DNA from 2 places in the Limnohabitans sp. MORI2 genome. Region 1 is predicted to be linked to the other one. Evidence: predicted binding sites of a transcription regulator. Region 1 holds the regulator's gene; the other holds the start of a gene.
What was found. The regulator HrcA, encoded in region 1, represses chaperone genes, less so after heat shock. The targets are predictions, from matches to a motif close to TTAGCACTCNNNNNNNNNGAGTGCTAA.
Positions count from the first base shown of each region.

Region 2: a site for HrcA is predicted at 2,520-2,546, ahead of groES (co-chaperone GroES). Genes of this name have one in related genera too.

Region 1 is NZ_AP027058.1:661,942-666,367, forward strand. Features, by position in the region: gene recN (DNA repair protein RecN) at 1-853, opposite strand, end outside; gene QMG27_RS03330 (NAD kinase) at 850-1,743, opposite strand; gene hrcA (heat-inducible transcriptional repressor HrcA) at 1,782-2,783, shown strand; gene QMG27_RS03340 (DMT family transporter) at 2,789-3,730, opposite strand; gene QMG27_RS03345 (hypothetical protein) at 3,774-4,343, opposite strand; gene QMG27_RS03350 (kelch motif-containing protein) at 4,406-4,426, opposite strand, start outside.
Region 2 is NZ_AP027058.1:297,944-302,369, reverse strand. Features, by position in the region: gene QMG27_RS01545 (5-formyltetrahydrofolate cyclo-ligase) at 1-351, opposite strand, end outside; gene QMG27_RS01540 (lytic transglycosylase domain-containing protein) at 482-2,404, shown strand; gene groES (co-chaperone GroES) at 2,629-2,916, shown strand; gene groL (chaperonin GroEL) at 2,950-4,426, shown strand, end outside.

The DNA of each region.
Region 1 (4,426 bases):
CGTTGAGCGAATGCGCCACATCACCTGCTTGCGCGAGGCTAGAGGCCAGCACGTCGACCAACGATGTGAACTCAGGCTCCACATCGGTTTGGTCTTGCAACGTGTCTTGGGCTTTGGCCAGCATGCGCAGCGCACCGCTGTCGTCGTCTTCCAGCGCTTGAATGGCGGCATGTGCGGCATCCATCAGGGCTTGCGCGTTTGACAGGCGCGTGTGTTGGCTGTTGAGCTCATCCCACTCGTCTTCGGCGGGATTGAGTTTGTCAACCTCCGTGATCTGCCATAACAAACGCTCACGCTCTTCTTGTAATGTGGCTTGGGCGGTGCGTGCCTCGTGTAAGGCTTGGGTGGCTTGACGCCAGTGTGTCCAGGTTTGCGTGAGGCCTTGCAGGTTCACGCCCGCATAGGCGTCGAGCAAACCACGGACCGCTTCGGGTCGGGTCAGGCTTTGCCATGCGTGCTGACCATGAATATCCAAAACCATATCGCCCAAGGCGCGTAGCTGGGTGGCGGTCGCAGGGCTGCCATTGATCCATGCGCGGCTTTTGCCTTGTGCGTCAATCGTGCGCTTGAGCAGCAGCTGGCCGTCGCTGGCAATGTCGGCAAAGCCTTCGTCATCCAGCCACTTCACGATCTCTGGCGTGGTGTCGAACTCGGCACAAATTTCGGCGCGGGCTGCGCCTTCGCGCACCACGCTGGTTTCAGCGCGTGCACCCAGCACCAATTGCAGGGCGTCTATCAATATCGATTTGCCAGCACCGGTCTCGCCGGTGAGCGCAGAAAAGCCGCTCGACAAGTCGAGGTCCAGTTCACGCACGATCACAAAATCGCGCAAAACGATGTGCTGCAAACTCATGCCACGCCCTCGTTCCAGTGCAGTTTTTGACGCAAGGTGTCGTAATAGCTCCAGCCACGGGGGTGCAAGAAAGTGGCGTGGTAGTTGGATCGCTTCACAGTGATGCGGTCACCAATCAAGAGCGACGCGAGCGACTGCATGTCAAAGTTGGCGCTGGCATCGCGGCCCGCCACCAGATCAATGGTTACTTCGCCCGTGTCGGCCAGCACGATGGGGCGGTTTGACAGGGTGTGCGGCGCAATCGGGGCCAGCACCCACGCAGGCAAAGAAGTGTGCAGCAATGGCCCGCCCACAGACAGTGAATAAGCGGTGGAGCCCGTGGGGGTGGCGATGATCAAACCGTCGGCGCGCTGGTTCGCCACAAAGCGGCCGTCCACCGCCACGCGCACTTCCAGCATGCCGCTGGTCGCACCACGGTTGACCACCACGTCGTTCAAGGCCAGTGCGTTGAACACGCAATGCCCATCGCGCCAGACCTTGGCGCGCATCAGGGCGCGACGGTCTTCTTCATAACCGCCTCGCAGCATGGCCGAGAGCGTGTTTTGAACTTCATTGAGGGGGATGTCGGTGATGAAACCCAATCTACCTTGGTTGATGCCAATCAGTGGGACGTTGTGTGGCGCCAGCTGCCTTGCATAACCGAGCATGGTGCCGTCGCCGCCGAGCACAATGGCCAAGTCACACGATTGGCCAATTTCTTCAATGCTCATCACGGTGTAGCCACTCAAGCCTGCGCCTGAGGCTGTGGCGTGTTCAACCACGACATCACAGCCTAGGGTGTGCAAGAACTGCGCAATGCCCTCAAGCGTTTGACGGGAAGAGGCGTTGGAAATCCCGACCGATTGGTGGTATTTCCCGAGCAATGCAATGTGCCGAAATTTCGATTTCATGGGTAAATTACATCATTAAAATTCGCCAAAGATTCAACATGCTAGACGATCGCGCCAAGTTATTGCTCAAAGCGCTGGTAGAGCGCTACATTGCCGACGGGCAACCCGTCGGCTCGCGCACGTTGTCGCGTGCCAATGGCATTGAACTCTCGCCCGCCACCATCCGCAATGTGATGTCTGATTTGGAGGAGTTGGGCCTGATTGCCAGCCCGCACACCTCGGCGGGCCGCATTCCCACTGCCTTGGGCTATCGCTTGTTTGTCGACACCATGTTGACGGCAGAGCGCAGCCAACTCCAGACCCCCACTTTGGCCCCAGATCAACCGCACAAGGTGATTGCCAATGCGGCACACCTCTTGTCGGATTTATCCCAGTTTGTGGGTGTGGTTATTGCGCCTCGTCGCAGCTCGGTGTTTCGCCATATCGAGTTTTTGCGCTTGTCGGACCGCCGCTTGTTGGTGATCATCGTCTCGCCTGAAGGCGACGTGCAAAACCGCGTGCTGTTCACCGAGACCGACTACACCGCATCACAGTTGGTGGAAGCTTCCAACTACCTTAACCAACATTTCGCAGGCATGGCGATTGAGCAAGTGCGCGAAAAGCTTTTGGCAGAAGTCGAGTCATTGCGCGGTGAAATTGCCACCCTCATGCAAGCGGCGGTACAGGTGAGCACCGAGGCTCTCACCCAAGCGCAAGACGATGTGATCATCAGTGGTGAACGCAACTTGTTGTCGGTGAGCGATTTCTCCAGCGATATGGGTAACTTGCGCCGTGCCTTTGATTTGTTTGAACAAAAAGCGCAGTTGGTGCGTTTGCTAGATAGTTCAGCGCAGGCCGAAGGCGTGCGTATCTACATCGGTGGCGAAAGCAAAATTGTGCCTATGGAAGAGCTGTCAGTGGTGAGTGCGCCGTATGAAGTAGACGGGCATGTCGTGGGCACGCTCGGTGTGATTGGTCCCACGCGCATGGCTTACGACCGCATGATTCAAATCGTGGACATCACGTCCAAGCTTGTGAGCAACGCCCTGAGCCACAAGTAAGTGCATCAAGGTTTTGGCAAGCGCACGCCAAACAAAATGCCGCAGGTCACCAAGGCCAGGCCCGCCAGCAAATTCAAGCCCATGGGCTCATTCAAAAACACCACTGCACCCAGCGCAGAAAGACCAGGCACGAGGGCCGTGATCATGGTTGATCGCACAGGGCCGAAGTGGCGAATCATCACATTGAACGTGATGCCTGAAATCACCACCGAACCGACGCCTTGATAGATGGCTTGAAACACCATTTCGCCGACGGGTGCAATCGACAAATGACTAGGCACCCAACCCATGTAGGCTGCCAATGCATAGGCCGGAATGAAGGTGGTGCAAGAAAAGGCCGTGATCGCGATGGTGGCACGCACAGGGTCTAGCGCATGGCGACGCACCAGCACGGTGTAGCAAGCCCAGCAAAACGCGGCACTCATGAAGAGCAAGTCGCCTTTCCAGATGTCACCGCCATCAAAAGCCCTGAGCAAACTGGCACCGCCCACGCACAAGTCGCCCAAGACAATACAGGCCAAGCCGATAGCACGAGCGCGTGTGATGTGATCGTGCAGAACGACCATGGCCAAGAGCGATGTCCACAACGGTAAGCTGCCAGGCATCAGCACAGAGGCGTGCGCTGCAGGTGCAAAGAAAAAGCCAGAGTACGCCAGCATGGCGTAGAGCATGCTGCCAAACAAACCACCCAAAGCTGTGATGCGCCAAGGCAGTGGCGACAAACCCATGAAAGAGCCTGCACGTTCGCCCGATTGACGCTGCGCGCACATCAACCACCAACTCCACGGCAGCAACACGCAGCCCGCGCCGATGATGCGCAAAAAACCAATGTCGAGGGGAAGGAGTGTGTGCGCTGCCGATGCTCTGGCCACCACGATGAAGGATGACCAAATCAACACCGTGAGCACAGCGCAGGTGAGCCCGAGGGCTCTGGGAGAGAGTTTCATACGAGGGATGATAAATCCCTCGCAGAATCAAAGTTGTAGACGTTTAGAAATTGAAGCCGACGTAAAGCGCCGCTGCGCCTTGTTTGAACTTGACGCCTTCCAAGCCAGAGTTGCCATCGGCTTTGCGCTGTGTCCATTCGGCTTGGATGAAGTTTTGGCCGTAAACATAATGCTTCAAACCTACGCCATAGCTCATGCCGCTCAAATTACGAGTGGGGTTGCCGCCCGCTTCGTATCGGCTGGCGTATGTGCCAACTTTGCCGTAGAGCAAAGAGTTGCTGATGAGCAAGATGCCTGGCTCAATGCTCACTTCGGTTGGGCCGCTGACGGCCAAGTATTCTTGTGCGCTCAGTTTTGAGTTCTTCATGTCAAACGTCGCGCTCACGCCCAACTTGGCAGGGTAGGCCAGTGCAAATGTGTAGTTGACCTTGGCAACGCCCAAGCTGGTATTGCCTTTGGTGGTTGTAGAGGCCGACGTGGCTTCGGTTGAGTTTTGCGCAACACCCATGCTGAGGTTCATGCCCTCAAAGTACGCATAGCTTGGTTTGGCGGGTTGAGCAAAGCTTGCATGCACAGTTGTCAGCAAAGCAGCCAATGTGAGGAGTTTTTTCATAGGGCACCGTTCGTTAAAGAGTGTTGTTAAGCCATGTATCGGTTTGTATTTCACAAACTTGATCAGGGCGGAGACCATAGCTC
Region 2 (4,426 bases), 360 kb from region 1:
CACCACCACCTCGGTGTCTTTAGGCTTAGGAATGCCATAAGCATCTTCTTCCATCGGACAGCCGGGATACCAAGCGTGGAAGGTGAGGGTTTTGTGTGCCTTGTCCACCACAGGCAAACCGATGCGGCGGCGTTGTGGCTCGTCTAGCAACTCACCGTCTTCTTTCCAGCGGTGCAGCACGGGCAGTGGGTCAAACTCGCCCTTGATGGGCCAGTACGCACCAATCACCGTGTCGGGTCGGTTGAACAACCAAATGCGCATCACGCGCTGCAACATGTCGGCCCTCTCCAGCCTATCGGGCAAGTTCAAACGCTCTTCAATGAGCTGCTGGCGCAAGGTTTTTTTGTCCACAGATAATCAAGCCATGAAATTTCGAGTCATTGTGTCACTGTTTGCCGGCGTTTTCTTTGCGTTTGGTGCTGTTCAACCTGTTGTGGCTGCGCCCACCAACAACGCCCAAGCAGATGCCGTCATCACCGACATGGCCCAAGCCTACAAGCGCGGCGACCGCAAACGCCTGAGCGCCCTGCTGCCACAAGCCAAAGGCCACATCCTCGAACCATGGGCGGCCTATTGGGAACTCAAAGCCCGCCTAGACGAAGCCTCGCACAGCGAAGTACGCGCCTTCTTTAACCGCTACCCCGCCACTTACCAAGAAGACCGCTTGCGCAACGACTGGCTGTTGCTCTTGGGCCAACGCCGTGACTGGACCACGCTCAGCGACGAACACCAACACTACCGCATGCGCGATGACCGCGAACTGCGCTGCTACTTTTTAACGGTGGAGCTGCTAGAAAAAGGCCAGCACGCCAGCCCATCCATTGCCGAGGAAGTACGCAAAAACTGGATGGCCATGAAAGAAGCCGATGATGGCTGCACCTTGGCCGCCGACCGCCTGTACTTCAGCAAACAATTCACCGCCCTCGACATTTGGCGCAAAGCCCGTTTGATGGTGGAACACAACCGCCCACGCACCGCGCGCAACGCCGTGCAAATTGTGGCCCCCGATGCGGCCAATGGGGTGCCAGACGCCATCAACAATGCCGAGAAGTTTTTGGCCAAACACATTGCCGCGCCTCAAAAAGTGCGTCAAGAGTTGGTGGTCATGGCCCTCATCAAAGTGGCCACCACCGACCCCGACAAGGCCGACAAGCTGATGCGCAACAAGTGGCAGCCTTACCTTACCGCCGAAGAACGCCACTGGATGTGGGGCGTGATTGGCCGTCAATCGGCCATGCGTTTGGATGACGATGCCCTCGCCCACTTTGCCCGTGTCGCCCACGACAAAGACTTGAACGACGACATGCTGGGCTGGAAAGTACGCGCTGCCTTGCGCGCTGGCAACACACCGAAATGGCCTGTGGTGGAAAGCGCCATCACAGCCATGAGCGCTGAGGCTCGTAAAGACCCGACTTGGATTTACTGGCACGCACGCGCCTTGTTGGCTCGCAAAAAAGTGACTCCGCAAATTCAACAAGAGGCCAACGCCATGCTCGAAGGCATCGCAGGCGTGCGCGGGTTTTACGAACAACTCGCCCTCGAAGAACTGGGCCGCAAAGTCGTCGCCCCTGCTCGACCACCTGCACCCACAGCAGAAGAGATGGAAGTGGCACGTCGCAACCCATCGCTACAACGTGCGCTGTATGCCATCAGCATCGGCTTGCGCTCTGAGGGCGTGCGCGAATGGAACTACGCCACTAATTTGGTGGATGCCCAAGGCAAAGCCGGCATGATGAGCGACCGTGAGCTGCTGGCCGCCGCGCAACTCGCCTGCGACAGCCAAGTGTGGGACCGCTGCATCAACACCAGCGAGCGCACGCGCGTGGCCATCGACTTTGAGCAACGCTTCCCCATGCCGCACAAAGAGGCGGTCATTGCCCGCAGCAAAACCATCAACCTTGACCCCGCTTATGTGTACGGCCTGATTCGCCAAGAAAGCCGCTTTGTCACTGACGCACGCTCACACGTGGGCGCATCCGGCCTCATGCAAGTCATGCCCGCCACGGCCAAGTGGACCGCACGCAAAATTGGCTTGACGGGTTTTACACCTGACCAGATCAGCGACCGCGACACCAACATCGCCATCGGTACGGGCTATTTGAAGCTGGTGCTCGACAGCTTTGAAGGCTCCATGCCCCTGGCTGCCGGCGCGTACAACGCAGGCCCCAGCCGCTCGCGCCGCTGGCGTGCGCCCAACGATGGCGACGGCCCTGTGCTGGAAGGCGCCATCTGGGCCGAGAACGTGCCGTTCAACGAAACGCGCGACTACGTGAAAAAGGTCTTGTCCAACACCACCAACTACGCCGCACTCATCACGGGGCAGCCGCAGTCGCTCAAAGCCAAGCTGGGCATGGTTGGACCACGCTCGGCCACTGCGCCGGCTGAAAACTTGGATCTACCTTGAGTGCTCATCACTACAAATTAGCACTCACTCACCTTAAACACGAAGCACCGCCTAGTCGGTGCTTTTTTCATGTTTTTAAACTTTCCCTCTTGAATTGGCATCAGATGGCCTAAAATTAGCACTCAATGACGGCGAGTGCTAACACCACCCCGTCAGTGGCTTTATCAGCGTCCAGCTAGCTTGGGCGCTCTGCTTTCAACCCTTAGTTCCTATTTGGAGATGCAATGAAACTTCGTCCTCTCGGCGACCGCGTGATCGTTAAACGTATCGAAAGCGAAACCAAAACCGCCTCTGGCATCGTGATTCCTGACTCAGCCGCTGAAAAGCCTGATCAAGGTGAAGTTGTGGCTGTCGGCCCAGGCAAGACCAATGACAAAGGCGAGACCAAAGCTTTGACAGTGAAAGTCGGCGACCGCGTGTTGTTCGGCAAATACAGCGGCCAAACCGTCAAGGTCAATGGCGACGAACTGTTGGTCATGAAAGAAGAAGACCTGTTCGCCGTCGTCGAATAAGTTCACTGATTTAGAAATTTAAGGAAATACAAAATGGCAGCAAAAGACGTAGTTTTCGGCGGCGAAGCCCGCGCACGTATGGTCGAAGGCGTGAACATCCTCGCCAACGCCGTGAAAGTGACTTTGGGCCCCAAAGGCCGTAACGTGGTGCTCGAGCGCTCTTTCGGCGCCCCCACCGTGACCAAGGACGGTGTGTCCGTGGCCAAAGAAATCGAACTCAAAGACAAGCTCATGAACATGGGCGCACAGATGGTGAAAGAAGTTGCTTCTAAAACTTCTGACAACGCTGGCGACGGCACCACCACTGCGACCGTGTTGGCCCAAGCCATCGTGCGCGAAGGCATGAAGTACGTGGTTGCCGGCGGCAACCCGATGGACTTGAAGCGCGGCATCGACAAGGCCGTGGCCGCGTTGATCGAAGAGCTGAAGAAAGTCTCTAAGACCACCACCACTTCTAAAGAAATCGCCCAAGTCGGTTCGATCTCTGCCAACAGCGACCACAGCATCGGCGAAATCATCGCCAACGCCATGGACAAAGTGGGCAAAGAAGGCGTCATCACTGTGGAAGACGGCAAGTCATTGCAAAACGAACTCGACGTGGTCGAGGGCATGCAATTTGACCGCGGCTACCTGAGCCCCTACTTCATCAACAACCCCGAGAAGCAAGCTGCTTTGCTGGACAACCCCTTCGTGTTGTTGTTCGACAAGAAGATCAGCAACATCCGCGACTTGTTGCCCACTTTGGAAGCCGTTGCAAAAGCTGGCCGTCCATTGCTCATCATCGCTGAAGACGTCGACGGCGAAGCCTTGGCAACTTTGGTGGTCAACACCATCCGTGGCATCTTGAAGGTTGTGGCTGTCAAGGCTCCAGGCTTTGGCGATCGTCGCAAGGCCATGTTGGAAGACATCGCCATCTTGACTGGCGGCAAAGTGATCGCCGAAGAAGTTGGCTTGACCCTCGAAAAAGTGACTTTGGCAGACCTCGGTCAAGCCAAGCGCATCGAAGTGGGCAAAGAAAACACCATCATCATCGACGGCGCTGGTGCAGCTGCTGACATCGAAGCTCGCGTGAAGCAAATCCGCGTGCAAATCGAAGAGGCAACTTCTGACTACGACCGCGAAAAGCTGCAAGAGCGCGTGGCCAAGTTGGCTGGCGGTGTTGCCGTGATCAAGGTGGGCGCTGCCACCGAAGTCGAAATGAAAGAGAAGAAAGCCCGCGTCGAAGACGCCCTGCACGCCACCCGCGCTGCAGTGGAAGAAGGCATCGTGGCTGGCGGCGGCGTGGCTTTGCTGCGTGCACGTCAAGCTGTGGGCGCCTTGAAGGGTGACAACGAAGACCAAAACCACGGCATCGCCTTGGTGTTCAAAGCCATCGAAGCGCCTCTGCGCGAGATCGTTTACAACGCCGGCGGCGAAGCCAGCGTGGTGGTGAACAATGTGTTGGCCGGCAAGGGCAACTACGGCTTCAACGCATCCAACGACACCTACGGCGACATGATCGAAATGGGTA